One region of the Tsukamurella pulmonis genome, then DNA from elsewhere that is predicted to be linked to it. Evidence: riboswitches for the same ligand, from Rfam matches in the RefSeq annotation. Region 1 holds a riboswitch; the other holds the start of a gene.
The links. Region 1 has a riboswitch for S-adenosylmethionine ahead of metX (homoserine O-acetyltransferase MetX). Riboswitches for the same ligand answer to the same signal wherever they lie in the genome.
Positions count from the first base shown of each region.

Region 2: linked by a shared signal. The riboswitch ahead of BLQ62_RS21050 (aminotransferase class V-fold PLP-dependent enzyme) and the one ahead of metX (homoserine O-acetyltransferase MetX) in region 1 are both predicted to bind S-adenosylmethionine.

Region 1 covers NZ_FNLF01000002.1:3,700,256-3,708,036, forward strand. Annotated here, with positions in the region: gene trpS (tryptophan--tRNA ligase) at 1-445, opposite strand, end outside; gene BLQ62_RS18140 (exodeoxyribonuclease III) at 519-1,325, opposite strand; gene BLQ62_RS18145 (barstar family protein) at 1,322-1,750, opposite strand; gene BLQ62_RS18150 (guanyl-specific ribonuclease) at 1,747-2,187, opposite strand; gene BLQ62_RS18155 (MFS transporter) at 2,198-3,343, opposite strand; SAM riboswitch class IV at 3,473-3,589, shown strand; gene metX (homoserine O-acetyltransferase MetX) at 3,604-4,746, shown strand; gene BLQ62_RS18165 (hypothetical protein) at 4,765-6,168, opposite strand; gene BLQ62_RS18170 (DUF3017 domain-containing protein) at 6,292-6,603, opposite strand; gene BLQ62_RS18175 (bifunctional methylenetetrahydrofolate dehydrogenase/methenyltetrahydrofolate cyclohydrolase) at 6,603-7,469, opposite strand; gene BLQ62_RS18180 (HdeD family acid-resistance protein) at 7,557-7,781, shown strand, end outside.
Region 2 covers NZ_FNLF01000002.1:4,255,747-4,263,527, forward strand. Annotated here, with positions in the region: gene BLQ62_RS21045 (hypothetical protein) at 1-335, opposite strand, end outside; gene BLQ62_RS21050 (aminotransferase class V-fold PLP-dependent enzyme) at 350-1,633, opposite strand; SAM riboswitch class IV at 1,686-1,798, opposite strand; gene BLQ62_RS21055 (HAD-IIA family hydrolase) at 1,883-2,668, shown strand; gene BLQ62_RS21060 (RtcB family protein) at 2,722-3,888, opposite strand; gene BLQ62_RS21065 (copper homeostasis protein CutC) at 4,177-4,851, shown strand; gene BLQ62_RS21070 (GNAT family N-acetyltransferase) at 4,904-5,440, opposite strand; gene BLQ62_RS21075 (O-succinylhomoserine sulfhydrylase) at 5,448-6,653, opposite strand; gene BLQ62_RS21080 (rhodanese-like domain-containing protein) at 6,663-7,076, opposite strand; gene BLQ62_RS21085 (Rv0361 family membrane protein) at 7,073-7,540, opposite strand; gene BLQ62_RS21090 (FAD-dependent oxidoreductase) at 7,688-7,781, shown strand, end outside.

The DNA of each region.
Region 1 (7,781 bases):
AGAGCAGGATGTCGGCGGCCATGAGGATCGGGTAGGTGAACAGGCCCACCGAGGAGCTGTCGGTACCGTTCTTGGCCGACTTGTCCTTGAACTGGGTCATCCGGCTCGCCTCGCCGAAGCCGGTGAGGCAGTTGAGGACCCAGGTCAGCTCGGCGTGCTCGGGCACCTGCGACTGGACGAACATCGTCGACCGCGCGGGGTCGACGCCCAGCGCCAGCAGCTGCGCCGCGGCGAAGACGGTGCGCTCACGCAGCGCCTTGGGATCGTGCGGCGTGGTGATGCCGTGCATGTTCGGGATGAAGTAGAAGGTCTCGAACTCGTCCTGCAACTGCACCCACTGCCGCACCGCGCCCAGGTAGTTGCCGAGATGGAACGAGTCCGAGGTCGGCTGGATGCCCGACAGCGCGCGCTGCCGCTTCGCGGGGGTGGGTGCGGTTCCGGTCACGAGGTACGAGTCTATCGATCACGTTCGCCGCCGTCGCCCGAGTATCGGCCCGGCCGCGACTCATGCCCTCCGCTCAGGCGTACTCGACGGTGACCGGCGCGTGATCGGACCAGCGCAGGTTGTACGCCGCCGCCCGCTCGACGTGCGCGGACACGGCCCGCTTCGCGAGGGCGTTGTTGGCGATCTGCAGGTCGATGCGCCAGCCGGAGTCGTTGTCGAAGGCCTTGCCGCGCCAGGACCACCAGGCGTAGGGCCCGGGCTGCCCGGGGTGCAGCTCGCGCACGACGTCCGTGAAGGCGCGCCCCTCACCGATGTACTCGCTCATCCAGGCCCGCTCCTCGGGCAGGAAGCCCGAGTTCTTGACGTTGCCCTTCCAGTTCTTGATGTCCAGCTCGGTGTGGCCGATGTTCCAGTCGCCGCACACCAGGACCTCGCGGCGGCGCCGGCCCAGCTTCGCCAGGTAGGCACCGAACTCGGCGCGGAAGCGGTCCTTCTCGTCCTGCCGCTCGGTCCCCACGTCACCCGAGGGCAGGTAGAGCGAGCCGACGGTGAGCCCGTCGAAATCGGCCTCGATGTACCGGCCCGCGTGATCGAACTCCTCGCTGCCGAAACCGATGCGGACGGCGTCCGGTTCGCGCCGGGAGAGCACCGCGACCCCGTTGCGCCCCGCGGTCGAGGACTCCGCGGCGGCCAGGTGCCACCCCTCCTCCAGCGCCGGGGCGAGTGCGGTCAGCGTCTGCTTGTGCGTGGCGCGCACCTCCTGCAGGAGCACCACCTCGGCTTTGCTCTCGCGCAGCCAGGGCAGCATGCCGAGGTTCTCCTCGGAGCGCTGCTTGACCGCGGCGCGGATGCCGTTGACGTTGATCGAGGTGATGATCATGCGAGCGCCTCCACGGTCATGCCCGCGCCGGCCCACGCGGAGCGGACGCGGGGTACGGCATCGTCGTCGGAGACGCCGAGCAGGACCTTCACTCCCCTATCGGCCAGGATCTCGACGAAGACGCCGAGCCCGTCCTCGTCGGCCATGACCTGCTCGGCCTGGGCGACGCCGAGCACCACGGCCGTCGGGCCGCCGAGCCAGTCGAGGTCACCGATGCTGTCGGCCAGGGCGTCCCAGTTGCCGCCGAAGTCGAGCGGGAACTGCAGCACCGCGGAGACCTCGTCGAGCAGGGCGGCCTTGGTGCGCATCCGGCTGCCCCGCGCGACGAGCACGCGCGGGCGCTCCTGCCGCTTGACGGAGTCCAGATCGACGCCGGTCAGCGCGGCGCCGGAGCCGGCGGAGAGGAACTGCGGGAGAGTGCTCATCGGATCCTCGTGAAGGTCTCGTAGTGGTCCAGGGTGTACCAGGCGCCGCCGTCGGCCCCGGTGATGATGCGCTCGGCGTCGCGGCCGCGGCCGGACTTCTTGACGTTGACGTCCCACTCCGTGTACTTGGCCCGCTTGCCCTGCGCATCGGTCTTGGGCAGGCGCCCCTCGAAGTTGCCGAAGTGGCGGCCGCCCTGCGTGCCCGAGCCGTCCTTCGGGGGCCAGGTGCCCGCATCGATCCGGGCGAGCGTCGCGAGCACGCGCTGCGGCGCTGCGGAATCCGACGACGCCGACGCCCGGGCCGGGCCCGGCTTCGCCGTCGCGGAGCCGGCGGCGGGCTTCGCCGTGGAACCGGAGGTGTCCGTTGACTGACCGCACGCGACGAGCCCGAAGACCGCGAGCAGGGCGATCGCGCACAGCGCGAGAATCCTTCGCATGGCTCAGACCCTACCGAGGAGCACTGACGGGTTCTGCGCTCCGGCGCGCCACCAGCATGCCGATCCCGAAGATCGCGAGCCCCGCGAGTGCGAGCGCGCTGCCCGCGAGCGCCGGCGCGGTGTAGCCGCCGCCCGCCGAGATGACCGCGCCGCCGAGCAGCGCCCCGAGCGCGTTCGCGATGTTGAGCGCCGAGTGGTTCAGTGTCGCGGCCAGCGTCTGCGCCTCCCCCGCGACGTCCATCAATCGGGTCTGCAGCGCGGGCACGAGCGCCGACGCGGTGAGCCCGATGAGGAAGAAGAGGGTGATCGCGGCGAAGGGCTGCGGAGCGAACAGGGAGAACAGCGCCTGCAGGACGGCCAGTGCGGCGAGCGTCACCGCGATCGAGCGGGTCACCGAGCCGTCGGCCGCGCGTCCGCCCACCGCGTTGCCGATCACCATGCCCACGCCGTACGCGGCCAGGACCGCCGGCACCGAGGCGGCGCTGAGCCCCGAGACGGACGTCAGCGTGGTGGAGATGTAGGTGTACACGGCGAACATGCCGCCGAAGCCGACGATGCCGGTGAGCAGCGCGAACCACACCTGGGGCCGGGCCAGCGCCCCGAGCTCGGTGAGCGGGTTGGTGACGGGGATCTGCACCGCGGGAAGGAGGGCGACGAGTGCCGCGACCGTGACGGCGCCGATCACGACGACGACCGCCATCGCGTACCTCCAGTTCAGCGCCGTCCCGAGCCAGGTCACCACCGGCACGCCGATCACGTTCGCGACGGAGAGCCCCATCAGCACCTGCCCGACGGCGCGGCCCCGACCGGCCGGGCCGGCCAGGTGGGCCGCCACCAGCGCCGCGACGCCGAAGAAGGCGCCGTGCGGCAGGCCCGCCACGAACCGGGCGGCCATGAGGGTGCCATAGGTCGGCGCGAACACCGACAGCGCGTTGCCCGCGGTGAAGGCGACCATCAGTCCGATCAGCAGCATCCGGCGCGGCACCCGCGCGAACGCCGCGGCGATGAGGGGCGCGCCGACGACCACGCCGAGGGCGTACGCCGAGATCACGTGCCCGGCGACCGGCTCCGTGATCCCGAGGTCGGCGGCGATGTCCGGGAGCAGCCCCATCGCCGCGAACTCGGTGGTGCCGATGCCGAAGCCGCCGAGCGCCATGGCGCCGACCGCGAGTCTGGTCCGGGTAGAGGAGTCCACGGGACACTGCAACGCCCCCGCCCCTTCCCCGCTTCCCGCCCGTACCTGTGACCTCGTTCACCGGAAAACGTTCCGTTATGATCGGACCGAGGTCATGAGTGTCAGCGCGCAGCCCCGGCTTGCTGACCGGCAACCCTCCACCGCGGTGGGGTGCCCCGGGTGATGACCTGGTTTCCCGGCCTCAGGGCCGGGTGGCAAGCGCGAGGAGAGGTTCGGTGACCATCAGCACCCGCACAGGACACCCCATCGACAGTCCCCCGGGGGACTGGGCCCGGGTACCCGACGGTGCGCTGCAGTCCCTGTCGCTCGGTCCCCTGGTGCTCGAGTCGGGCGTCGTCCTGCCGGACGTGACCATGACCTTCCAGCGGTGGGGGCGCCCCAACGCCGCACGCGACAACGTCGTGCTCACCCTGCACGCGCTCACGGGCGATTCGCACGTCACCGGCCCGCCGGACGATGCACACCGCTCCGCCGGCTGGTGGGACGGACTGATCGGGCCGGGTGCCGCCGTCGACACCGACGAGTGGTGCGTCGTCTCCGCCAACGTCCTGGGCGGCTGCTCGGGATCGACGGGTCCGGCCTCGCTCGCGCCCGACGGGCGGCCCTACGGCTCCCGCTTCCCGGTCATCACGGTCCGTGATCAGGTGGAGGCCGAGGCGGCACTGCTGCGCGCCCTCGACGTGCACGACATCGCCGCCGTCGTCGGCGGCTCGATGGGCGGCGCCCGCGCCCTGGAGTGGGCCCTCATGTACGGCGATTTCGTCCGATCGGCGCTGGTCCTCGCGGTCGGCGCCCGCGCGACGGCCGACCAGATCGGCACCCAGACCACGCAGATCGCCGCCATCAAGGCCGATCCGCACTGGCGGGGCGGCGACTACTACGACGCCGACGGCGCACCCACGGCCGGGCTGGGCATCGCGCGCCGCATCGCGCACCTGACCTATCGCACCGAGATCGAGTTGGACAGCAGGTTCGAGAACCGGCCGCAGGGCGACGAGGATCCGCACGCGGACGGCCGCTACGCGGTGACGTCCTATCTCGATCATCAGGCCGACAAGCTGGTGGGCCGGTTCGACGCGGGCAGCTACGTGGTGCTCACCGACGTGCTCAACCACCACGACGTCGGCCGCGGCCGCGGCGGGGTCGAGGCGGCGCTGCGCGCGTGCCCGGTCCCGGTCGTGGTGGGCGGCATCGATTCCGATCGCCTCTATCCGCTGCGGTTGCAGCAGGAGCTGGCGGCGTTGCTCCCGGGCAGCGGCGAGCCGGTGGTCGTCCACTCCCGCGACGGGCACGACGGATTCCTCACCGAGATGGACGCCGTGGCGGGGCTGCTCCGGCGGACCCTCGATCTCGCGCGGCGCTGATCCGCGCCGCGCGTCCCGTCAGAGCGCGGGGGCGGTGACGGTCGGCTCGGGTGCGGCGGGGGCCTCCGCCTCCTCGGGCAGCACCTCGACGCTCTCCTGATCCGACTGCGCCGCTCCGGTGTTCACCCGGTTCGAGCTCGTCGTGCCCGATCCCGGTGCGGTCGCGCCCTGCGGCGGCAGGACCAGTCCGTTCCCCGGCCCGGGCCGCGGCGACTCCGCCGTGGGCGACGGCGTGGCCGTGCCCTCGGACGGCCGGACGGGCGTGCTCTCCGACGGCGGAACGGTCGGGATCGACGGCAGGATCGTGGTCGGCAGCGTGCCCGTCGGCGACGTGGGCGAGGGCGACGTCGTCGGGGGCAGCGGGGGCCGGGTGGTCGTGGGCGGCGGCACCGGCGCGAACGTGGTCATGGTGGGAGTGACCTCCCCACCGGGAACCGGTTCCCGGGGCACGGCGGTGGGCACCACGGACGTCTCCGGCGGCAGCGTCGAGGTGACGGCGGAGGTGGTCGTGGTGGTCTCCTCCTCCGACGTCGGCGACGCGCTGGTGAGCGTGTCGGACGAGGTCGGTACGACCTCCTCGGTGCTCCGCGAGGCCGGTCCGATGATCCCGGTCGCGTAGCCGGTGGCCAGAACCGCGCCGGTGAGTGCGGCCACCACCAAGAGGGGGAGGATCGCCGCGGTGAGCCGCACGCTGTGCCCGCCGAGCACGCCGATGCCGCTGTTGACGCCGGAGGACGGCACGACGCCGGCCACCCGACGGTCGGCCGCGAGCAGCGCGGCGCCGGTGGCCGCGACCATCTCAGGCTCGTCGACCGGGACGGATTCGATACCCGCGTCGCGCGCGATCGCGGAGACCGCTTCCCGCACAACGGGGTTCTGGGCACCGGGGCCGATGAACGCGATCGCCTCGGGAGCCGGGGAGCCGGCGACCGCCGAGCGGACGAGGGCCGCCAGGTGCTCGGCGTCCGCGCCCCCGTGGCCGCCGACGACGGCGTGCGTGCGCTGCTCGGCGGCGAGGGCCCCGTCGCGCACGGTGTACAGGCGCGTGCCCTCGGGGGTGAGATCGGCGACGAGGGCGCTCTCGTACCGCGCGAGGGTCCCGCGCTCGCTGAGACCGCGCAGGGCGGCCTCCGCGTCCCGCACGATCGCGGCGCTGCGCACCTCGCCGCGGGCGCCGAGCCGGACGGAGAGCAGGTCGCGCCGGGTCCGCACGGTCACCGCGGAGGCGTCGACGGCGCCCTCCGCGTGGCTGGCGAGCAGGTCGAAACCCGAGGAGAGCAGGTTGCCGCGCCGTCCGAGACGGTACGGACCGGGGTCGATGGTGCGCGCCTGGCTCCCGACGACGTGACCGTCCTCGATGTCGAGCAGGACGCAGTGCACGGGCCCGGAGCCCACGGACGCGCCGAAGGACGAGATCCTCATGGCACCTCCGATTCGGGTCGCTCGACGAGCCGTTACCTCAGCACATCGTACCCGAAGCCGAAATGTTACATACAACAATCAGAACTCTACGTTTCAAGTATGTACATTTCTTCTGCGCTGTCCTCAGGTGTCGAGCGGGCTGATGCCCCACGAGACCAGGAGGATCGAGGCCGCCGCCAGCGCCAGCACCGTGACGTCGAACCAGCGGCTGCGCACCCGAAGCAGCCCTTGCCTGCGCTCGGGCAGGCAGGCCCGCAGGATCGCCGCGAACCCCGTCCCCGCGCCGAAGACGAAGAGCCCGCGCCGCCAGTACTCCAGGCCGATCAACACCATCCCGACCGTCAGCACCGCGACGACCGCGACGTACCCCGCGTTCGCGACCACCGCGCGCACCATCCTGGCGCGGCGGTACTGCCCGACCGCGGGTTCGGTCACTACGCCTCGTCCGAACGGGCGAGATCGCGTTCCGCGGCGTCGATCACGTTGCCCAGCAGGAACGCCCGCGTCAGCGGTCCGACGCCGCCGGGGTTCGGCGAGAGATGGCCGGCGACGTCGGCGACACCGGGCGCGACGTCCCCGCGCAGGCCGTCGGCGGTGCGGCTGACGCCCACGTCGAGCACGGCCGCGCCGGGCTTGACCATCTCGGCGGTGATCAGGCCGGGCACGCCGGCTGCGGCGATCACGATGTCGGCCCGCCGGACCTCCGCCGCGAGATCACGGGTACCGGTGTGGCACAGGGTGACCGTGGCGTTCTCGGTGCGGCGGGTCAGCAGCAGACCGATGGGACGGCCGACGGTCACACCACGACCGATGACGACGACGTGCGCCCCGTCGAGCGGGACGTCGTAGCGCCGCAGCAGGTGGACGATGCCGTGCGGGGTGCAGGGCAGCGGCCCCTCGGCTCCGAGTACCAGGCGCCCCAGGTTGGTCGGATGCAGCCCGTCGGCGTCCTTCGCGGGATCGATCCGCTCCAGGATCGCGTTCTCGTCGATGTGCTTCGGGAGCGGGAGCTGCACGATGTAGCCGGTGCAGGCGGGATCGGCGTTCAGCTCGTCGATCACTGCCTCGAGGTCGGCCTGAGTGATGTCGGCGGGCAGGTCGCGCCGGATCGATTCGATTCCGACCTTGGCGCAGTCGGCGTGCTTGCCCTTGACGTACGAGTGCGAGCCCGGGTCGTCGCCGACCAGCACCGTGCCCAGCCCCGGGACGACGCCGCGCTCGCGCAGCGCGCTCACCCGCTCCCGGAAGCTCTCGAAGAGTTCGTCGCGGGTCTTCTTACCGTCCAGTACAAGCGCCGTCACGGCGAACATCCTATCTGCCGCCGATCACGCCCCACGACTTCCACGGTTCGAGTCGCTTTTGTTCGGATTCCAATCAATACTGAACCCATGACCAATCCGAATCCCCTCCAGCAGGGTGTCAAGGCGACGTGGCAGGCGATCCTGGCGATGGGCGTGCTGTCGATCGTCCTCGGCATCATCATCGCGGCCTGGCCCGGACCGACGACCCTGGTCGTCGGCATCCTGTTCGGCATCTTCCTGCTCATCTCCGGCGCCTACCAGGTGATCGCCGGCCTGATCGGTGAGACGCAGCACCGCGTGCTCACCGTCATC
Region 2 (7,781 bases), 560 kb from region 1:
ACGGGGCGCAGCACGATCGCGTCCGCCACCTCGGCGGCGTAGACGTCCTCGATGAGCGACTTCAGGCCCGACGGGGTGCCCACGTACGTGATGCCCTGCGCCACCGCCCCGTTCGGGGCGTAGCTCGCGCGGGCGTCGGCGGCGCGCTCGTCGATCACCACGTCGACCTCGAGGGCCACGGCCCCCGGCTCCCGCCCGGCGCGCTCGGCCTCGGCGCGCAGGTAGCCCCGCTCGCGCTGCGCGAGACGGAGATCGGCGGCGCGCACCCGGGTCAGGTGCGCGGACTCGGGCTCACCGTCGACGGTGACCACGAGGGCGGGGCGGGAGACGGTCATGGTTCCTCCGGTTGTCACTTCGCTCGTGCGGACAGGTCTTCCAGGGCGCGCACCAGGCGGCGCACGTCGTTCTCGCCGGTGCCGAGGCCGATGCTGGCGCGGACGGCACCGTCGTAGCAGCCCAATCGGTGAACGACGGGATGGGCGCAGAACTTCCCGTCGCGCACGCCGATCCCGTACTCCGACGAGAGGAACTCGGCGACCTCGCGGGGCGCGCGGCCGGCGACGGTGAAGGCGACGATGCCCACCCGTTCCGTGGAGTCGGCCCAGATGGTGAGGGTGCGGACACCGTCGATGCGCTCCAGCGAGCGGAGCAGCAGGTCGGTGAGGAAGCGCTCGTGCCGGGCGATCGCGTCCTCGCCGAGGCGCTCGACGGCCTCGCACGCGGCGGCGATCGCGACCGCGCCCAGCACGTTCGGCGAGCCGGCCTCGTGCCGCGCGGGGCCGGTGTGCCAGGCCACCTCGACGGACTTCGCGACGGGCGTACCGATCACCTCGTAGCTGGCGCCGCCGCCGCAGCGCACGGGCTCGGCCTCGTCGAACCAGTCGGCGCGGCCGACCAGCACGCCGGAGCCGAAGGGCGCGTAGAGCTTGTGCCCGGAGAAGGCGAGGTAGTCGACGCCGCTCTCGCGCAGGGAGATCCGACGGTGCGGGACCAGCTGCGCCCCGTCGACGGCCAGGCGCGCGCCGTGCCGGTGCGCGAGGGCGGCCAGCCGGCGGATCGGCAGGATCTCGCCGGTCACGTTGGAGGCGCCGGTGACGCTGACCAGGGCGGCGGGCCGCTCGCTCAGTTCCTTCTCCAGCGCCGTCAGGGTGCCCTCGATCGACAGCGGCGCGGAGATCACCCGCGCGCCGATCTTCTTCCACGGCAGCAGGTTCGCGTGGTGCTCGCAGTCGAGGACCACGACCTCGCCGGGCACGCAGCCCGCGAGCAGGTTGATCGAGTCGGTGGTGTTGCCGGTGAAGATGACGTGGTCGTCGGCGCGGGCGCCCACGAACTCGGCGACGATCTCGCGGGCCCGCTCGTAGCGGGAGGTGGAGCGCTGCGAGAGGTGGCCGGCGCCGCGGTGCACGCTCGCGTACTCGCCCAGGGCCGCCTGCACCACCTCCTGCACCTCGAGCAGGGCCGGGGCGCTCGCCGCGTAGTCGAAGTTGGCGTAGCGGACTGTCGCGCCGTCCTTGAGTGGGGCGTATTCGTCGGCACCGGTGACGGCAGCCAGGGGGCCGATCGCGAGCGGGGCGCTGCGGACGGTGGGGGTGAGGCAGACGGCGGTGCGCTCGGTGGTGGCAGTGCTCATGAGAAAAGTCCTTCGGTATCAGGACGCGCGGCACCGATCGAGCAGTGCCGCGAATCCGCGCTTGCCGTGCACGGTTCGGCACGGCCAGGTCGTCACCCGGAGCACCCCACCGCGGAGGAGGGTTGCCGACCAGCGAGCCGGGGCTTGTCACTGGCACTCATGACCTGGCTCGAGAATGCACGCTCGCGCCGGTCGGCGTCAAGGTTCGAATCACGGCGACGCGAAACCCGCGCGAGTAGATTCGCGGGCATGAGCGAATGGACGTACCTGATGGACATGGACGGCGTCCTGGTGCACGAGGAGCACCTGATCCCCGGCGCCGACGCCTTCATCGCCGAGCTCACGGCGGCGGGGACGCCGTACATGGTGCTCACCAACAACTCGACCCGCACGCCCCGCGACCTGCGCGCGCGCCTGGTCGCGACGGGCCTCGACATCCCCGAATCACGGATCTGGACCTCGGCGCTGGCGACCGCGAAATTCCTGCAGGACCAGCGGCCGAACGGCACGGCGTACGTGGTCGGCGAGTCCGGCCTGACCACCGCTCTGCACGACGTGGGCTACGTGCTGACCGACAACGATCCGGACTACGTGGTGCTCGGCGAGACCCGCACCTACTCGTTCGAGGCGATCACCACCGCGATCCGGCTGATCGACCGCGGGTCGCGCTTCATCGCCACGAACCCGGATGCGACGGGCCCGTCGCGCGACGGGCTGTTGCCCGCGACCGGCGCCGTGGCCGCCCTGATCCGCGAGGCCACGGGCCGCTCGCCGTACTACGTGGGCAAGCCGAACTCGCTGATGATGCGGTCCGCGCTGCGCGCCCTGGGGGCGCACTCCGCGGACACGCTCATGATCGGCGACCGGATGGACACCGACATCGTGTGCGGCCTGGAGGCCGGTCTCCGCACGATCCTGGTGCTGACCGGCATCTCCACGCACGAGTCCGTGACCGCGTTCCCGTACCGCCCCACCCGCACGATCGATTCCGTCGCCGACCTCGTCGGTCACACGGAAGACCCGTTCCCAGGCTGAGCCACGGTACGGGCTCGCAGGGTGCGGCTTGATGTGCCGCACCCTGCGAATACCTACTGCCCCTTGACGTTGACGATCTGCCGCAGGACGGCACGCACCGTCACCAGGTCGTCGGCATCGGCCATGACTCGGTCGATCGGCTTGTAGGCCTGCGGGATCTCGTCGATGAAGTCGGGACTGTCGCGGAACTCGATGCCCGCCATGGCCTCCTGCAGCTGCTCGTGTGTGAAGGCCTTCCGCGCCGCGGACCGGGAGTACTCCCTGCCCGCGCCGTGCGGCGAGCTGTTGAGCGACGGGGCGAACCCCTTGCCCTCGACGATGTACGAGGCGGTTCCCATCGAGCCCGGGATCAGGCCGAGCTTGCCCTCGGTCGCCTCGATGGCACCCTTCCTCGACACCCACACCTCCTTGCCGAAGTGCTTCTCGCGCTGGGTGAAGTTGTGGTGGCAGTTGATCCGCTCGGCCTCGGCGACGGGCGTTCCCACCCACTCGCCGAGCTGCCTGATCACCCGGTCCATCATCTCCTCACGGTTGAGCAGCGCGAAGTGCTGCGCCCACTTCAGCTCGGCGATGTACCGACGGAACTCGGGCGTGCCCTCCACGAGGTAGGCCAGGTCCGGATCCGGCAGTTCGATCCACCACTGCTTGCACAGGCGGGTCGCAACGGCGATGTGGTGCTGGGCGATCTTGTTGCCCACGCCACGGGAGCCGGAGTGCAGGAAGGCCCAGACGGTGTCGTCCTCGTCGAGACTGATCTCGATGAAGTGGTTACCGCCGCCGAGGGTGCCGAGCTGCAGCTTCCAGTTCCCGGCGTACTTCGCCGGGTCGAACTCCGCCCGCTCGGCGAGCGCCTCCAGCTCCGCGATCCTCGGCTCCGCCGTCGCCACGACCTTCTTGTTGTAGCGGCCGGGCGAGAGCGGGATCGCCCGCTCGATGGCCTCGCGGACCGTCGAACGATCTTCCGGCAGATCATCCTTCGTGAACTGTGTACGCACCGCGATCATGCCGCAGCCGATGTCGACGCCGACGGCCGCGGGGATGACGGCGCCGAGGCTCGGGATGACCGAGCCGACGGTCGCCCCCTTGCCGAGGTGCGCGTCTGGCATCAACGCGATGTGCGGGTAGATGAACGGCATTCTCGCCGTGGTGATCGCCTGCTCGCGGGTCTTGTCGTCCACGATGGACGCCCACGAGACCAGGGTCTTGCTGATCTTCTCCATGTCTTTCTCGTCTCGGTGTGATGGTCACCGGTCCGAGCAGCCATGCGTGTGACGCATGGGCACCGGGCCGGCGGTGGAGCGACGGCCCGGGTTGCCGCAGGTTATGCGGGCATGCCGAACCGACGGCAGTGGTACTGCCGCAGCGATTCGGGAAGCTTGCGCATATCCATGTCGGGCAGCGTATTCGACGGAGCGGGCACGGTACAGAGATTTCCGCGCCATCCGACGCATGTACTTCCCTTCTCGCTCCGACGCCGCGCGCCGACTCCCGCACCTTAAAGTGGGCCGATGACACTACTGGAAGTCATCGCACTGGACGCACGGGATGCGGTCGCGGCGCAGGAGGGTGGGGCGGATCGGGTCGAGTTGGTCGCCGACATGGCGGCCGACGGACTGAGCCCCTCTGCTGCCAGCGTCGCTGAAGTCCGCTCGGCCGTGGACATCCCGGTCCGCGTGATGCTCCGGCTCACCGACGGTTTCGCCGCCGGGAGCCTCGACGCGCTGATCCGGCGCACGGCCGACCTGCGCGCCGCGGGAGCGGAGGAGTTCGTGCTCGGCTTCCTCACGCCCGCCGGGGCGGTCGACCTACCGGCGGTCGCGCGCATCGTGGACACGATCGGCGGCTCCCCGTGGACGTTCCATCGCGCGATCGATCACTGCGCGGACAGGGCCACGTTGCGCGCGGCCGTCACAGACCTTCCCGGACTGGACACGATCCTCACGGCGGGCGCGGCAACCGGGGTCGACGACGGCATCGCGACCCTGATCGCCGAGAAGCGAGGACCGCACCGCAACCTCGTGGGTGGCGGGCTGCGTCTCGATCACCTCCCACGGCTGCTGGCGGCAGGGCTGGACGCCTTCCACATCGGCAGCGCGGCGCGGCCGCGCGGCTGGGACGCAGCTGTGTCGGCCGAGGAAGTGCGCCGCTGGCGACGGGCGATCGATGTTCGGCCATCCGTCTGAACGATCGTGACGACGAATGACCGAACATTCCGGCTGCGATGCAGCCGGGTCCTCAGCCCAACGCGGCAGCGAGTTGCGCGGCGGTCAGCGGGCGGTCCGCGTACACCAGCCGGACCGCCGCCGGGTCAGGATTGCCGGCATCCGGTCCGCGATGGACCCGCGTCAGGCCGACTTTGGCCGCCACACGCGCTGATGCGGCGTTGTGCTCCACCAGGTACGCGACGATCGGCGTGCCTTGATCTCGTTCCCACACGGCATCCATCCCCCGGCGCGCCACCGCCGTCGCGATGCCGCGCCCGTGGACTTCCGCCGCCAGGCGATAGCCCAGGTTCCAGAAGGCCCGGCCGCTCGGACCGCCGCGCAGATCACACCCGCCGTACCCGATCACGGCACCGTTGTCACGGACGATCCACGGCCCCAATCCGTCTCGGTCCCACGCCGCGATCCACCGAGAGAGCAGATCCTGTGTCTGCCCGACGTCTGCGTGCCTGAGGCTCGGATAGTGCGTCCACACCCGCGGATCTTCGAGGATCGCATGCAGGGACCGCACGTCGCCGGTCGTCGGCCGGGCAAGGTCGAGATCCGGCACGCGTGCCTCAGCCGAGGGCGCGGTCGAGATCGGCGATGAGGTCGTCGACGTTCTCCAGCCCCACGGATAGGCGCAGCATCGAATCGGTGAGCCCGATCTTCGCGCGACCCTCCGGCCCCGTCGCCCGATGAGTCGTGGTGGCGGGGTGCGTGATCAGCGACTTGGCGTCGCCGAAGTTGTTGGAGATGTCGATGACCTGCAACCGGTTGAGGAACTGGAAGGCGCGCTCCTTGCCCGCCGCGGAATCCGAATCGGCCAGCTCCAACGTGATCACGGTGCCGCCCGCCTTCATCTGCGACTTCGCCAGCTCGTGCTGCGGGTGCGAGGGCAGGAAGGGGAAGAGCACCTTCGACACCCGCGGATCGGCGTCGAGGAACTCGGCGACCTTCTGCGCGTTGGCGCTCACCCGCTCGGCCCGCAGGTCGAGAGTCTCGAGCGCCTTGAGCAGCACCCAGGCGTTGAACGGCGCCATGGCCGGGCCGGTGTGCCGCATCAGCTGCTTCACGGGACCGTCGATGTAGTCCTCGCGGCCGAGGATCGCGCCGCCCATGACGCGCCCCTGCCCGTCCATCGTCTTGGTGGAGGAGTGCACGATCACGTCGGCACCCATGCCGAACGAATCCTGGTAGCCCACAGGCGTGAAGCCCGCGTCGAGGACCACCTGGGCACCGGCCGCGTGGGCGAGCGCCGACACAGCCCGCACGTCGACCAGGCCCTGCATCGGGTTCGCGGGGGTCTCGAAGAAGACGGCCTGCGTCGGCTCACTCAGAGCCGACTCCCACTGCGCGAGGTCCTCGCCGTCGACGAAGACGGTCTCGATGCCCCAGCGCGGCAGGATCTCGTTGCACACCACGTAGCAGGAGCCGAACAGCGAGCGGGCGGCGACGAGCCGGTCGCCGGCCTTGAGCAGCGCCCCGAGCGCGGTGAACACGGCCGACATGCCGGAGGCCGTGGCGAAGCAGGCTTCGGCGCCCTCCAGGAGGCGCAGGCGCTCCTGGAACATGGCCACCGTCGGGTTGCCGTAGCGCGAGTAGACGAACCGGTCGATGTCACCGTTGAAGGCGGCCTCGGCGGCTTCGGCGCTCTCGTAGGTGTAGCCCGAGTTCAGGAACAGCGCCTCGGAGGTCTCCTCGTAGTTCGTGCGCAGGACTCCACCGCGCACGGCGTACGTCTCGGGCTGCAGACCGTCGGGCAGGGGGCTGAACTCCGTCATGGCTCCAGCCTAGAACTGCCGCCAGGGCAGGCCGTCGGCGCGCCAGCCCGCGACGCCCCGATGTCCGAGTGCGTCGACGGGGCCCTCGAAGCCGTCGAGCACGTTGTAGGCGCGCTCCACGCCGGCCGCCGTCGCCGCCTCCGCGGCGCCGATCGAGCGATGCCCGGAGCGGCAGAGGAAGACGACGGGCGCGTCGTCGGTGACGCCCTTGGCGCGGAGCTCGTCGACGAACGACGGGTTGAGCGCACCGTCGGGGTAGCGCTGCCACTGCACGAGCACCGGATGGCGACCGACCTGCGAGAGCTCGGGGATGCCGACGTAGTTCCACTCGGCCTCGGTGCGGCAGTCCACCAGAACGGCGGACGGGTCCTGCTCCAGCAGCTCCCAGGCCTCGCGGGGCGTCAGGTCTCCGGCGTAACTCATGAGCACTTCTTCCACTTGCCGTCCTCACGGACGAACTTCGCCTGCTCGGTGCGCTCCTGCGCCTTCTCGTACTGCACGGTGAGCTCGGCCGATGCCGTGTCGCCGTTCACGGTGAGGTTCTTCACGCCCTTCTCGTCGAGCTTCGCCTCGCCCTCCTGCTCGACGACGGCCTTGCGAGCCTCGGCGAAGCCGGCCTCCTTCGGGAAGTCGGCGGCGGCGCGATCCTTGGCGCAGGTGTTGGCGACGAGGTCGGCGTAGCGCCCCTTGTTCAGGGCGCCGTAGTACTGGCCGATGGTGACCTGCACCTGGGCGGAATCGCTGAGCCGCTCGTCGGACGGGCGGATGGCGTTCCAGGTGAGGACGCCGCCGATCAGCAGGACGGCGACCACGAGCGCGATGAGGAACGGGGTGGCCGTGGTGCGGCGCTCGGGCGGCGGTCCGGCGGGGGTCTTGCCAGCGCTCATAAGAAGTCTCTACCCTCTGCTACTAGAACACGTTCCAGTTCCTGGGGCGGGGTGGAATCCGCCACCCGCACTAGGAACAGTTGATAAGTCCGCACTAACCTGGTGGGGAACTTCAACCGCGTATGCAGACAAGGTAGCCGACTTCACATGACCGAACAGAACCGCCCGTTGCGCGTCGCGATCGTGGGCGCGGGCCCCGCAGGCATCTATGCGGCCGACGCCCTCATGAAGTCCGACGAGG